DNA from 2 places in the Streptomyces sp. NPDC048290 genome. Region 1 is predicted to be linked to the other one. Evidence: riboswitches for the same ligand, from Rfam matches in the RefSeq annotation. Region 1 holds a riboswitch; the other holds the start of a gene.
What was found. Region 1 has a riboswitch for S-adenosylmethionine ahead of AB0D49_RS15885 (aminotransferase class V-fold PLP-dependent enzyme). Riboswitches for the same ligand answer to the same signal wherever they lie in the genome.
Positions count from the first base shown of each region.

Region 2: linked by a shared signal. The riboswitch ahead of thrC (threonine synthase) and the one ahead of AB0D49_RS15885 (aminotransferase class V-fold PLP-dependent enzyme) in region 1 are both predicted to bind S-adenosylmethionine.

Region 1 covers NZ_JBEZLM010000008.1:117,729-125,124, reverse strand. The annotation lists gene AB0D49_RS15895 (SLC13 family permease) at 1-742, shown strand, start outside; gene AB0D49_RS15890 (glycerate kinase) at 932-2,125, shown strand; gene AB0D49_RS15885 (aminotransferase class V-fold PLP-dependent enzyme) at 2,080-3,450, opposite strand; SAM riboswitch class IV at 3,615-3,731, opposite strand; gene trpD (anthranilate phosphoribosyltransferase) at 3,894-4,958, opposite strand; gene AB0D49_RS15875 (cytochrome bc complex cytochrome b subunit) at 5,163-6,803, opposite strand; gene AB0D49_RS15870 (Rieske 2Fe-2S domain-containing protein) at 6,800-7,396, opposite strand, start outside.
Region 2 covers NZ_JBEZLM010000006.1:129,077-136,472, reverse strand. The annotation lists gene AB0D49_RS12115 (hypothetical protein) at 1-33, shown strand, start outside; gene groL (chaperonin GroEL) at 247-1,869, opposite strand; gene AB0D49_RS12105 (cold-shock protein) at 2,178-2,381, opposite strand; gene AB0D49_RS12100 (MoaD/ThiS family protein) at 2,793-3,071, opposite strand; gene thrC (threonine synthase) at 3,194-4,489, opposite strand; SAM riboswitch class I at 4,508-4,688, opposite strand; gene AB0D49_RS12090 (glucosyl-3-phosphoglycerate synthase) at 4,880-5,824, shown strand; gene AB0D49_RS12085 (trehalose-6-phosphate synthase) at 5,911-7,308, shown strand.

The DNA of each region.
Region 1 (7,396 bases):
CGCGGCGGAGGTGGTGCTGCTGACGACGACCCGGCGGGCCGACCGGAAGCTGCCGATCGCGATCAGCGCGGCGGACATCCAGGAGCACTCCGAGGAGCCGGTCACCGGGCCGTGGTCCGCGGCCGAGTCGCGCTGCGCGCTGCTGCTGGCGACGGTGGTGCTGCTGTGGTGCAGCGAGCCCTTGCACCAGGTGCCGCCGGCGCTGGTCGCGCTGATCGGGGCGGTGGTGGCGGCGTCGCCCGCGCTCGGGACGGTGCGGTTGAAGGACGCGCTGAAGACCGTGCCGTGGTCGTTGCTGATCTTCATGGCGGCGACCATGGCGATGGGGGTCGCGCTGTCCGACTCGGGCGCGGCGGCGTGGCTGGTGTCGGGGCTGCCGACGGGGGTGGGGCCGGGGGTGTTCCTGGCCGCGGTGATCGCCGTGAGCACGGCGGCGCATCTGGTGTTGCAGTCGCGGTCGGCGCGGTCGTCGGTGCTGGTACCTCTGGTGGTCGCGGCGGCTGTGGGGGTGGGGGTGAATCCGGTGGCTGCGGCGTTGGCGTCGACTGCGGCGGCGGGGTTCTGTCATACGTTGCCGGCGTCTGCGAAGCCGGTCGCCTTGTTTGCGGAGGTGCCGGGGGTTGTCACGTATACGCCCCGCGATCTGCTGCGGTTGTCGGCGGTGTTGGCGCCGGTGACGGCCGGGTTGGTGCTGGTGTTCGCGGTGGGGGTGTGGCCGGTGTTGGGGGTGCCGTTGCGGTAGCGCCGTTGGTTGTTTGTGTCGTGGGGCGGCTGCGGGTTCGTCGTGGCTGGTCGCGCAGTTCCTCCCCCAGAGGGGGTACCCCCAGCGCCCCTGAACGCGTGGCGGCTGCGGGTTCGTCGTGGCCGTTCGCGCAGTTCCCCGCGCCCCTTAGGGGCGTTGGCCCTTGACTATCTTTCTAGGAGCCCTCTGATGTTGTCCCGTATTGTCATTGCCCCCAGTGGGTTCAAGGAGTCTCTGTCCGCTCAGGCCGCTGCCGATGCCATCGCTGCCGGGGTGCGGCGGGTGTTGCCGGAGGTCGAGGTCGATCTCATTCCGCTGGTGGACGGCGGGGAGGGGACCGCTCGGGCGCTGGCGGCGGCCGGGGGCGGGCGGCTGGTCGCGCTGTCGGCCACCGGGCCGCTCGGGGAGAGCGTGGGGACGCACTTCGCGCTGCTGGACTCCGGGCGGACCGCCGTCGTGGAGATGGCGGCGGTCGCCGGACTGTCGCTGGTGCCGGCGAGTCTGCGTGATCCCGGGGCCACCACCACCTACGGGGTGGGTGAGCTGATCCGGGCCGCGCTGGACACCGGGGTCGAGCGGATCGTCGTCGGCTGCGGGGACTCGGGGACCTCGGACGGGGGCGCGGGCGCGCTCCAGGCACTCGGGGCCCGGCTGCTGGACGCCGACGGGTTCGAACTGGGCCGGGGCGGCGGCGAGTTGGTGCGGCTGCGGCGGATCGACGCGAGCGGGCTCGATCCCCGGCTGGCCCGGACCGAGATCCTGGTCGCCTGCAACCCGTACAACGTGCTGTGCGGGGAGCGGGGCGTGGCCCGGGTGTTCGGGCCGCAGAAGGGCGCCACCCCGGCGCAGGTCGAGCGGCTGTCGGAGGGGCTGGAGCGATGGGCGTACATCCTGCGCCGCGATCTGGGGCCGGGGACGGTGGATCTGCGGTTCGGGGCCGGTACGGGCGCGTCGGGCGGGCTCGGTGCCGGGCTCGCGGCGCTGGGCGCCCGGCTGCTGCCCCGCTTCGAGGTGCTGTTGGACCATCTCGACCTGGACGCCCGGCTGGCCCGCGCCGATCTGGTGCTGACCGCCGAGGGCGCGATCGACGAGCAGACCCAGCGGGGCAAGGTGCCGGGCGAGGTGGCCCGCCGCGCCAAGCTCTACGACCGTCCCGTGCTGGCGCTGGCCGGCACCCTCGGCAAGGGTGCCGGTGAGGTGCCGGGCGTGGACGCCTGCCATGGCATCCTGCCCGCCCCGATGGCACTGGCGGAGGCGCTGGTGCGGGCGGCGGAGCTGCTCACCGACGCCACCGAGCGGGCGCTGCGGATGGTGGTGCTGGGGGCCCGGCTGCCGGGTCAGGCGGAGGTGTCGGGAACGCAGCGGCCGTCGACCGTGCGGTAGTTCCAGCGGGCGCCGTCCGCGACCAGTTCACGCACGGCCCGCACGAACCGCTCCACATGCTCGTCCGGGGTGCCCGCGCCGAAGCTGACCCGGATGGCGTTGAGGGACTTCTCGCCTGGCGCGGCCTCCGGGGCACCGCACTCGCCCTGCGCCTGGGCGTCGCTGCCCAGCAGGGTACGGACCAGCGGGTGGGCGCAGAACAGGCCGTCGCGCACGCCGATGCCGTACTCGGCGGAGAGCGCGGCGGCGAAGTGGGAGCTGTTCCAGCCGTCGACCACGAAGGAGATCACCCCGACGCGGGGGGCGTCGTCGCCGAACAGCGACAGCACCCGCACCTCGGGAATCCCGGCCAGCCCGGTCCGTACGGTGTCGATCAGGTGCTGCTCCCGGGCGACCAGGGTGTCGAACCCGGCCTCGGTGAGGGCGGCGCAGGCGGAGGCGATGGAGTAGGCGCCGATCACATTGGGCGACCCGGCCTCGTGGCGGGCGGCGCTGTCGTGCCACTCGACGTCCACGCCGCCGTCGTCGCGCCGGGTGACCTTGCGGCTGGCGCCGCCCCCGGCGAGATAGGGCTCGGCGGCGGTCAGCCAGTCGGCGCGCCCGGCCAGGACACCGGAGCCGAAGGGGGCGTACAGCTTGTGCCCGGAGAAGGCGACCCAGTCGACGTCCAGGTCGGCCAGCGAGACCGGGTGGTGCGGGGCGAGCTGGGCGGCGTCCAGGACGATCCGGGCGCCGTGCGCGTGGGCGGCGGCGGCCAGCTCCCGCACCGGCCACAGCTCACCGGTGACATTGGAGGCGCCGGTGACACAGACCAGGGCGGGGCCGTGCGGGTCGCGGGCGGCGAGGGCGCGCTCCAGGGTCTGGACGGCCTGGGCGGGGGTGCGCGGGGCGTCGAGGTAGCTGACCTGGGCGTCCTTCCAGGGCAGCAGCGAGGCGTGGTGCTCGGTCTCGAAGACGAACACCTGGCAGTCGGCGGGCAGCGCGGCGGCGAGCAGATTCAGCGAGTCGGTGGTGGACCGGGTGAACACCACCTGGTCGCCGTCCCGGCACCCGAGGAACTCGGCGACGGTGGTCCGGGCGTTCTCGAACAGATCGGTCGACAGCTGCGACAGATACCCGGCCCCCCGGTGCACGCTGCCGTAGTAGGGCGCGTACGCGGCCACGTCGTCCCACACCCGCTGGAGCGCGGGCGCGCTGGCGGCGTAGTCGAGCGCGGCGTACGTGACCTCGCCCCCGGTGACGAGGGGCACGGTGACGTCCCGGCCGAGCACGGGCAGCGGGGCCCAGACGGAGGTATCGGAGGTGGCGGAGGTGGCGACGGACATGGGTCAACTCCCGTGGAGGCAGGCGGAATCCACCGGGCGAGCGACAGCGCTCCAGCACGGCGATGAAGAGAAAAAGGGGATGCGGAGGCGGGGCTCTGCGGCCCTATCGCATTCGCTTGCTCACGAGAGACTCCTCGACGACCAGGACCCCTGGTGACGCGAGGGGTCCGCGCTTGCCATAGACCTCGCTGCCTACGGCCTGGTCTTCACCCGGGGCACCCCGCCACGGACGGAGGGTTGCCGGACAGCCGGCCGGGGCCTGATGGCTGTCACTCATGACCTACTCGAAAACCTACGCGACCCCCAACACCCACCGCAACTCCCATCCGCATGACGGACGCGGGGTCGAGCAGGGGCGCTGGGGGTACCCCCTCTGGGGGAGGAACTGCGCGACCAGCCACAACCCACCCGCACCCGCCACACAACCCCACCCCACCCCACCGCTACGCGTTACTCGCCGCGACCCACCCCTCAAGCACCCTCTGAGCCGCCCCAGAATCAATAGCGACCTGGGCCTTCTCCATCCCCCCCCGAATCTGCTCGGCGAGCGACCCACCCCCCGGTTCAAGAGCAACAAGCGCCGCCGCCGCGTTCAACACGACCGCATCCCGCACAGCCCCCCGCTCCCCCGCAAGCACCCGCCGAGCAACCCCCGCGTTGTACGCCGGGTCACCCCCCCGCAGCGCCTCCACCGGCACCAGCTCGATCCCGACATCGCGCGGGTCGAAGACCTCCTCCGTGACCTTCCCGTCCCGCACCACCCACACCCGGGACGTCGCGGTGACGGTCAGCTCGTCGAGCCCGTCGTCGCCGCGGAACACCAGCGAGGAGTTGCCCCGCTCGGCGAAGACCCCGGCGACCACCGGAGCCATCCGGGGATCGGCCACGCCCACCGCCTGCGCCCGCACCTTCGCCGGATTGGTCAGCGGACCGAGGATGTTGAACACGGTACGGATACCGAGCTGCCCCCGCGCCGCGCCGGCGTACCGCAGGGCCGGGTGGAACTTGATCGCGAAGCAGAAGGTGATCCCGGCCTCCCGGGCCACCTCGGCGACCCGGGCGGGGCTCAGCTCCAGATTGACGCCGAGCTGCCCCAGCACATCGGACGCGCCGGACGCGGAGGACGCGGCGCGGTTGCCGTGCTTGACGACCGTCGCCCCGGCACCGGCCGCCACGATCGAGGCCATGGTGGAGATGTTCACGGTCTTGGCGCCGTCGCCCCCGGTGCCGACGATGTCCACCGTGCGGCCGGGCACCTCGATCACGTTGGCGTGCTCGTACATCGTCCGGACCAGGCCGTTGATCTCCTCGACGGTCTCGCCCTTGGCGCGTAGCGCCACCGCGAACCCGGCGATCTGGGCGTTCGTCGCCTCGCCGCGCATGATCCGGTCCATCGCCCAGGCGGTGTCCTCGGCGCTCTGGTCCCGGCCGTACAGCAGCGCGTTCAGCACGTCGGGCCAGGAACGGGCCGCCGCGGTGTCGCCTCCAGCGGGGTTCACAGCGCTCATAAGCCGCTCCTGGGTGAGGTCCCGCGCCGGGGCGGGGACGGGTCTGCCGACGCGGTCCACCCTATCCAGCCGGGACTGTCCAGCCGTCCCCCCGTCCACGCAGCGGACCGGACACCGAAGCGGACCGGCGACGGACCGAGGGCCCCGCTCCGGTGTCCGGAACGGGGCCCTCGTGCGTGGCGAAACGCAGCGATCGGTGAGCGATCAGTGGTGGCCGTGGCCGCTCGTGATCTCCTTGTACTCCTCGACGGTCGGCTTGGTGATCTGGGAGTCCTCGCCGTAGTACGCCTTGCTGAGCTTGGCGCGGAGCTTGTCGGGCGCCTTCACCTTGCGGACGACCCCGTTCTCGTCGGTCGCCGGGCCGACCTGGGCCGGCTCGTACTGCTCGTGCGCGGTGAGGGTGTGCAGCTGCTCCTGGCTGAGCGGCTCGTGGACCTCGATGAACTCACCGTGCGGCAGGCGCTTGATCGTGCCGGTCTCCCGGCCGTGCAGCACCTTCTCCCGGTCCCGGCGCTGGAGGCCGAGGCAGATCCGCTTGGTGAGGATGAACGCGATGACCGGTCCGGCGAAGAACCCGATCCGGACGAACCAGGTGACCGCGTTGATCGACAGATGGAAGTGGGTGGCCCACAGGTCGTTGCCACCGCCGACCAGCGTGATCATGTACATCGTGATCCAGGCGACGCCGAACGCGGTACGCGTCGGGGCGTTGCGCGGACGGTCCAGGATGTGGTGCTCGCGCTTGTCGCCGGTGATCCAGGACTCGATGAACGGATAGACCGCGATCGCCATCAGGACCACCCCGAACAGCACCAGCGGGATGAACACACCGAGGACCAGGGTGTGGCCCCAGAAGTTCACCTCCCAGCCGGGGAAGAACCGGATCAGACCTTCGGCGAAGCCCATGTACCAGTCGGGCTGGGCGCCCGTGGACACCATGTCCGGCCGGTAGGGGCCGAGCACCCAGATGGGGTTGATCTGGGCGATCGCCGCGATGACCGCGATGACACCGAAGACCAGGAAGAAGAAGCCTCCGGCCTTGGCCATGTAGACCGGCAGCAGCGGCATACCGACGACGTTCTTGTTGGTCTTGCCGGGACCCGCGAACTGCGTGTGCTTGTGGTAGAAGACCAGGATCAGATGGGCGACCACCAGACCGAGCATGATGCCCGGCAGCAGCAGGATGTGGATCGAGTAGAACCGGGCGACGAAGTCGGTGCCCGGGAACTCCCCGCCGAACAGGAAGAACGAGATGTACGTTCCGACGATCGGCGTGGCGAGGATCGCGCCCTGGGTGAAGCGGACACCGGTGCCGGAGAGCAGGTCGTCCGGGAGCGAGTAGCCGGTGAAACCGGTGAACATGCCGAGGACGAAGAGCAGGAACCCGAACAGCCAGTTGATCTCACGCGGCTTGCGGAACGCGCCCGTGAAGAACACGCGCATCATGTGCACGAACATGCCGGCCAGGAAGATCAGCGCCGCCCAGTGGTGGATCTGCCGGATGAGCAGACCACCGCGCACATCGAAGGAGATGTGCATGGTCGAGTCGAACGCCTGGGACATCAGCTGCCCCTGGAGCGGCACGTACGAGCCGTGGTACTCGACCTCGGCCATCGACGGCTGGAAGAACAGCGTCAGATACACACCGGTCAGGATGATGATGATGAAGCTGTAGAGGCAGATCTCGCCCAGCATGAACGACCAGTGGTCGGGGAAGATCTTGCGCATGTTGGCCTTGGCCAGGGAGTAGATCCCCAGCCGGCCGTCCGCCCAGTCGGCGACACGCTCGCCCGCGGGGGCCTTGCCCCGCCTGGCCTCGTTCTCGTTGGTCGTCGTAGTGCTCATCCGCGCTCCCAGAAAGCAGGACCGACGGGCTCTTCGAAGTCGCCGAGCGCCTCAAGGTAGCCCTCGTCGTTCACGCCGATGCGCAGCTGCGGCAGGGCGTGACCGGCGGGGCCGAAGATCACCCGGGCACCGTCGGAGAGGTCGAAGGTGGACTGGTGGCAGGGGCACAGCACGTGGTGCGTCTGCTGCTCGTACAGCGAGATCGGGCAGCCGACGTGGGTGCAGATCTTGGAGTACGCCACGATGCCGTCGACGGACCACTCCAGTTCCTTGGCGTCCTTGATGTCGTCCGGCTGGATGCGGACGATCATCAGGGCGGCCTTGGCGATCTCGTTCTGGAAGCCGTGGGCGTGCTCGTCCAGGCCCTCGGGCTTGCAGAACGTGAGCGAGCCGACGGCCACGTCCGAGGGGCGCAGCGGCTCGTCCGTGTTCATGTTGACGAGGAGCTTGCCCTTCTTCCACAGCGTGTGGCGCAGCTTCTCCTCGGGCAGCGGACCGAGGTCGCGCAGCAGGACCACACCGGAGAGCGGGAACAGGGCCAGGGCACCGAACATGGTGTTGCGGATCAGCTTGCGGCGGCCGAGCGCGGACTC
Region 2 (7,396 bases), on a different contig from region 1:
CCTGAGTACCCGGCCACCCACGGCTCACGCTGAGGGTCGGCAGCCCGGCGGACCACCACCCCGCCCCCTTCACCGGCGGAGACGACATGCCCACCCCGAGACATCAACGGCATGTGCACCGCACGCGACCTCCGCGCTGCACGAGAAGCGGGCCCGCCAGGCCCCCCAAACGCCCAAGGGCGACACCCCCGGAACCCCGGAAGGTGTCGCCCTCGGACCAGCAGGACACAGATCGAGCAAGCCCGATCAGAAGTCCATGTCACCACCCGGCATACCGCCACCGGCAGGCGCCGCGGCCTTCTCCGGCTTGTCGGCGATGACCGCCTCCGTGGTGAGGAACAGCGCGGCGATCGACGCGGCGTTCTGCAGCGCGGACCGCGTCACCTTCGCCGGGTCGATGATGCCCTCGGCGATCATGTCCACGTACTCACCGGTCGCGGCGTTCAGACCGTGACCCGGGGTGAGGTTGCGGACCTTCTCCACCACGACGCCGCCCTCAAGGCCGGCGTTGACGGAGATCTGCTTCAGCGGAGCCTCCAGCGCGAGCTTGACCGCAGCCGCGCCCGTCGCCTCGTCGCCCTCGAGCTCCAGCTTCTCGAAGACCGAGGAAGCCTGGAGCAGCGCCACGCCACCACCGGCGACGATGCCCTCCTCGACGGCCGCCTTGGCGTTGCGCACGGCGTCCTCGATGCGGTGCTTGCGCTCCTTCAGCTCGACCTCGGTCGCGGCACCGGCCTTGATGACGGCCACGCCGCCCGCGAGCTTCGCCAGGCGCTCCTGGAGCTTCTCGCGGTCGTAGTCGGAGTCGGAGTTCTCGATCTCGGCGCGGATCTGGTTGACCCGGCCGGCCACCTGGTCCGAGGACCCGGCGCCGTCGACGATCGTGGTCTCGTCCTTGGTGATGACGACCTTGCGGGCCCGCCCGAGCAGGTCCAGGGTCGTGTTCTCCAGCTTGAGGCCGACCTCCTCGGAGATCACCTCGCCGCCGGTGAGGATGGCGATGTCGTTCAGCATCGCCTTGCGGCGGTCGCCGAAGCCCGGGGCCTTGACGGCGACGGACTTGAACGTGCCACGGATCTTGTTGACGACCAGGGTCGACAGGGCCTCGCCCTCGACGTCCTCGGCGATGATCAGCAGCGGCTTGCCCGACTGCATGACCTTCTCCAGGAGCGGGAGCAGGTCCTTGACGTTGGAGATCTTGGAGTTCGCGATGAGGATGTACGGGTCCTCAAGCGACGCCTCCATGCGCTCCATGTCGGTGGCGAAGTAGGCGGAGATGTAGCCCTTGTCGAAGCGCATGCCCTCCGTCAGCTCGAGCTCCAGACCGAAGGTCTGGGACTCCTCGACGGTGATGACGCCTTCCTTGCCGACCTTGTCCATGGCCTCGGCGATCAGCTCGCCGATCTGGGTGTCGGCGGCGGAGATGGAGGCCGTGGAGGCGATCTGCTCCTTGGTCTCGACCTCCTTGGCCTGGTCGAGCAGGGCACCGGAGACGGCCTCGACGGCCTTCTCGATACCGCGCTTGAGGGCCATCGGGTTGGCGCCCGCGGCTACGTTCCGCAGACCTTCCTTGACCAGCGCCTGGGCGAGGACCGTGGCCGTCGTCGTACCGTCACCGGCGACGTCGTCCGTCTTCTTCGCCACTTCCTTGACCAGCTCGGCGCCGATCTTCTCGTACGGGTCTTCGAGCTCGATCTCCTTGGCGATGGAGACACCATCGTTGGTGATCGTGGGGGCGCCCCACTTCTTCTCAAGGACGACGTTGCGGCCCTTGGGGCCGAGGGTGACCTTGACGGCGTCGGCGAGCTGGTTCATACCGCGCTCAAGGCCGCGCCGCGCCTCCTCGTCGAACGCGATGATCTTGGCCATGTGAAGTGGTCCCTCCAGGACTGGGGGTGATTCATCGGACCGCGCCCGCGCCCGCGACGGACGGCTCGCCTGCCTCGTGGTTCCTTGCCCCACCCGGCCTGCGGCCTCACCGACCCGGTCCTTCGTTGTCACTCTCACCTTCAGAGTGCTAACGCCAATGATTAGCACTCGCCCTAGGAGAGTGCAAGCGCCTGCCATGATCCGCCGGTCCGCGAGGGGGTCCGGGACGCCCTCGGCACGGGGCCCGCGCCGGGCAGGCGGAAGGGCCCGCACCCAGGTGGATGCGGGCCCTTCCGGACAGAAACGTTTCAGGCGGTCACGCGAACCATGTCGGCCTGCGGGCCTTTCTGGCCCTGCGAGATTTCGAACTCGACCCGCTGGCCCTCTTCCAGGGTGCGGTAGCCGTCCATCTGAATGGCGCTGTAATGGACGAAGACGTCCGCACCACCGTCGACCGCGATGAAGCCGTACCCCTTCTCCGCGTTGAACCACTTGACGGTGCCCTGAGCCATGCCTAACTCCCCTATTACTGGCCCTTGCACAGATCCACCCTTCGCGGACCCGGGTCAGACCTCACCCCCCGATCGGTGGGGGCGTGCGCCGGAACGCGTCGACCGCGGCCGAATGTATCTGTCCAACTGCCGTCTGCAACAGGTCAATCGGACGAGAAATCCGGGCAGGACCGGTCGGGAATTTCTGGAGAATTACTGAGAGTTCGGGGCAAGTCGGGCCCGACAAAGAGAACTAAAGACGCAAAGGAACCACACACTTTGGCTACTTCTCATCGCTGCTTCAGAACGAGAGCGGAAGGAAAGTGGAACGCGATCGGCAGCGGTTCCCCAACTCTACCTCGTCTAACCATAGAGAATTGCCCCCTCCGCTTCTCTCACGGAGGGGGCAATTCAGGGAACAGTGTGTGACGCTCAGCAGCCGCCGGCCACCGCCGGGATGATCGACACCCCGGCGCCGTCCGGAGTGGCCGTCTCCAGTCCCTGCTCGAAGCGGACATCGTCGTCATTGACGTACACATTGACGAACCGCCGCAGCTTGCCCTGGTCGTCCAGCACGCGGGCGGCGATCCCGGTGTGCTTGGCCTCGAGGTCGGCGATGACCTCACCGAGGGTGGTGCCCTCGGCGGTCACCTCGGCGGCACCGCCGGTATAGGTGCGCAGGATGGTGGGGATGCGGACACTGACGCTCACGATGAAAACCTCCGGAAAAAGGGAACGCGCTCAGGGGCGCTGGGGGTCCCCCCTCTGGGGGAGAACTGCGCGACCAGCCCCCACCGGCCCGCAGGGAACAACGACTGGGCGAAGAACAACGACTAGGACGACGCCGACGCGAGACCCGCGTCGCGGAACGACTCCAGACTCGGCCGGATCGTCGCGGTCAGCCCCGTGTCGGCCACCGCGTCCAGCGTCTTCAGCCCGTCCCCGGTGTTGAGGACGACGGTCGTCAGGGCGGGGTCGAGCAGCCCGCTCTCCACCAGCTTCTTCGTCACTCCGACGGTCACCCCGCCCGCCGTCTCCGCGAAGATCCCCTCCGTGCGGGCCAGCAGCCGGATCGCGTCGACGATCTCCGCGTCGGTCACGTCCTCCACCGCTCCGCCGGTGCGCCGCGCGATGTCCAGGACGTACGGGCCGTCCGCCGGGTTGCCGATGGCCAGCGACTTGGCGATGGTGTCCGGCTTCTGCGGGCGCACCACGTCATGGCCCGCCTTGAAGGCCGCCGACACCGGCGAGCAGCCCTCCGCCTGGGCGCCGAAGATCTTGTAGGGACGGTCCTCGACCAGCCCGAGCGCGATCAGCTCCTTCAGCCCCTTGTCGATCTTGGTGAGCTGGGAGCCGGAGGCGATCGGCACCACGAGCTGGTCGGGCAGCCGCCAGCCGAGCTGCTCACAGATCTCGTACGCCAGGGTCTTGGAGCCCTCCGCGTAGTAGGGCCGCAGATTGACGTTGACGAAGCCCCAGCCCTCTCCGGCGGGGTCGCCGATCAGCTCGGAGCAGAAGCGGTTCACGTCGTCGTAGTTGCCCTCGATGCCGACCAGCTCGCCGCCGTAGACCGCGGCCATGACGACCTTGCCCTGCTCCAGGTCGTGCGGGATGAAGACACAGGAGCGCAGGCCCGCGCGGGCCGCCGCGGCGCCGACCGCGCCGGCCAGGTTGCCGGTGGAGGAGCAGGACAGGGTGGTGAAGCCGAAGGCGCGGGCCGCCTCCAGGGCCTGGGCGACGACCCGGTCCTTGAAGGAGTGGGTCGGGTTGCCGGAGTCGTCCTTGACGAAGAGAGCGCCGGTGATGCCCAGCTCGCGGGCGAGGTTGTCGGCCTGGACGAGCTGGGTCCAGCCGGGGTTCAGATTGGGCTTCTCGGCCACGTCGGCGGGGACGGGCAGCAGCGGGGCGTACCGCCAGATGTTCGCGGGGCCCGCGGTGATCCGCTTGCGCAGTTCCTCGGTGTCGTAGGCCGAGAAGTCGTAGGCGATCTCCAGCGGGCCGAAACACTCCTCGCAGGCGAAGAGCGGGCCGAGGGGGACGCGGTGGCCGCATTCGCGACAGGAGAGCGCGGCGGCGGGTCCGAGATCGAGGGTGGAATTGCCGGTGTTCGCGACAGTCTGCACAGCCATGTGAGGCGAGGCCCTTTCTCCTCATCTTCCTCACGACGCATTTCGCCGTGAGACGGATTTGGCACCTTCCCTAGCCGGGAGCCTCGCGGGGACGATCGTCACTGATCCGGCAGAACTGGCGGATCTGATCGCTACGAGACCGGCTGGAGGGTTGCCGGGGCTTCATCGGGCCGTTTCCCTCTGCCCCTCTGGATGAGCAATATGTGGTTGTTTATACGGTTGTCCGAGCGGTTGTGAACGCTGTCGACCCTGACATGCGATGGTCACCAGCGTTGTTCAAGACTGTAACCGAAGGCCAGCACAGTTGAGATAGTCGTCCGAACCGCGAGATGGATCACATACGGGCACGAGACGCCCCCAGATGGTCCGAACAGTGAGGAGCCGCCGACCGTGCTGGAAGAAGTCGAGCGCTGGCTGAGGACCCGCACCTGGTCCCTGTCCGACCGACCGCTCCATCGCATCATGGCCGCCAAACGCGCCACCGGCCAGTCGGTCAGTGTGGTGCTGCCCGCGCTGAACGAGGAGGAGACCGTCGGCGAGATCGTCACGGTGATCCGCCGCGATCTGATGGACCAGGTGCCGCTCGTCGACGAGATCGTCGTCGTGGACTCCGGCTCCACCGACCGCACCGCCGAGCGGGCCGCCGCCGCGGGCGCCCGGGTGGTGCACCGCGACCAGATCCTGCCCCGGCTGCCCGCCGCCCCCGGCAAGGGCGAGGTGCTGTGGCGCTCCCTGCTGGTCACCGACGGTGACATCGTCTGCTTCATCGACGCCGACCTGCGGGACTTCTCGTCCGGCTTCGTCTCCGGCATCGTCGGCCCGCTGCTCACCGAGCCGGGCGTGGACCTGGTCAAGGGGATGTACGACCGTCCGCTCGCCGGGGCGGCCGGACAGGGCGGCCGGGTCACCGAGCTGGTGGCCCGCCCGCTGCTCAATCTGCACTGGCCGCAGCTGGCCGGTTTCGTACAGCCGCTGGGCGGGGAGTACGCGGCCCGGCGCGCCCTGCTGGAGCAGCTGCCCTTCCCCGTCGGGTACGGCGTCGAGCTGGGGATGCTGGTGGACTCGCTGCACCTGGTCGGGCTGGACGCGCTCGGACAGGTCGACGTCGGGGTGCGCAAGCACCGGCACCAGGACGGGCAGGCGCTGGGCCGGATGGCCGCCGCGATCTACCGGACCGCGCAGCTGAGACTGGCCCGCGGGCATCTCGTACGGCCCTCGCTCACCCAGTTCGAGCGGGTCGAGGACGGCTTCGCGCCACGGACGTACGCGGTGGACACCGAGGAGCGCCCGCCGATGGTGGAGATCGCCGAGTACGCGGCCCGGAAGGTGGCGTGAGGGGTGCCGCGCGGGCGGCCGTATACGACGGACAGGTGCTGGAACCGTACGTTTGAGCGTTTACGGCGCGGGCTAGGTTGAGGCGTATGGCCGCACCCACTTCCGGCGCCGCGCGCGTACTGGTCGCTTCCAACCGGGGTCCCGTCACGTACACCGTGGGCGACGACGGGACCCTCCATGCCCGGCGCGGAGGCGGCGGACTGGTGTCCGGGCTCTCCGCGATCGGGCCCGAGGCGGACGCCCTGTGGGTGTGCTCCGCGCTCGGCGACGGCGACCGCGAGGCGGTCCGGCGGGGGGTGGGCGAGCCGGGCGTACGGATGCTGGACATCCCGGCGGACGTGCACGCGGACGCGTACAACGGGATCGCGAACTCGGTCCTGTGGTTCGTCCACCACATGCTGTACCAGACGCCGCTGGAGCCGGTCTTCGACGCCGGGTTCCGGCGGCAGTGGGCGGCGTACGAGGCGTACAACCGGGCGTTCGCCGAGGCGCTGGCGGCGGAGGCGGCCGAGGGCGCGGCGGTGCTGGTGCAGGACTACCACCTGGCGCTGGTGCCGGGGATGCTGCGCGCGCTGCGGCCGGATCTGCGGATCGGGCACTTCTCGCACACGCCGTGGGCGCCGCCGGAGTACTTCCGGATGCTGCCGGACGACATCGCCGGGCAGTTGCTGCGCGGGATGCTCGGCGCGGACCGGCTGGGCTTTCTCACCGGGCGCTGGGCGGACGCGTTCCGGGCGTGCTGCGAGGCGTTCGTGCCGGGCGGGACCGGGGACACCGCGATCGGGGTGCACGGGCTGGGGGCCGACGCGGACTTCCTTCGGCGGCGGTCGCACGAACCGGATGTCGCGGAGCGGATGGCGGTACTGCGGGAGCAGATCGGCGGGGCGGAGCGGCGGACGATCGTACGGGTGGACCGCACCGAGCTGTCGAAGAACATCGTGCGGGGGCTGCTGGCGTACCGGGAGCTGCTGGCGGGGTACCCCGAGTGGCGTGAGCGGGTCGTCCATGTGGCCTTCGCGTACCCCTCCCGGCAGGACCTCGCGGTGTACCGGGCGTACATGGCGGAGGTACGGCGACTGGCGGCGGAGATCAACGCGGAGTACGGGACGGAGGGCTGGACTCCCGTGCTGCTGCATCTGGAGGACGACTTCGCGCGGTCGCTGGCGGCGTACCGGCTGGCGGATGTGGCGCTGGTCAATCCCATCCGGGACGGGATGAACCTGGTCGCGAAGGAGGTGCCGGTGGTCTCCGACGGGGGGTGTGCGCTGGTGCTGTCGCGGGAGGCGGGGGCGTGGGAGGAGTTGGGGGAGGACGCGGTGGGGGTGAACCCGTATGACGTGTCCGCGACGGCTGAGGCGTTGCGGGTGGGGTTGGAGATGTCGGTGGGGGAGCGGGGGGAGCGGACCAAGCGGTTGGCTGCCGCCGGGACGGCGTTGCCGCCGGCCCGCTGGTTCTTGGACCAGCTCGACGCGCTGCGGGCTTGAGGGAGGGGAGGGGGAGCGCCCTGTCTCGTCGCCGGGTGCGGGCTTGAGGGAGGGGAGGGGGGAGCGCCCTGTCTCGTCGCCGGGTGCG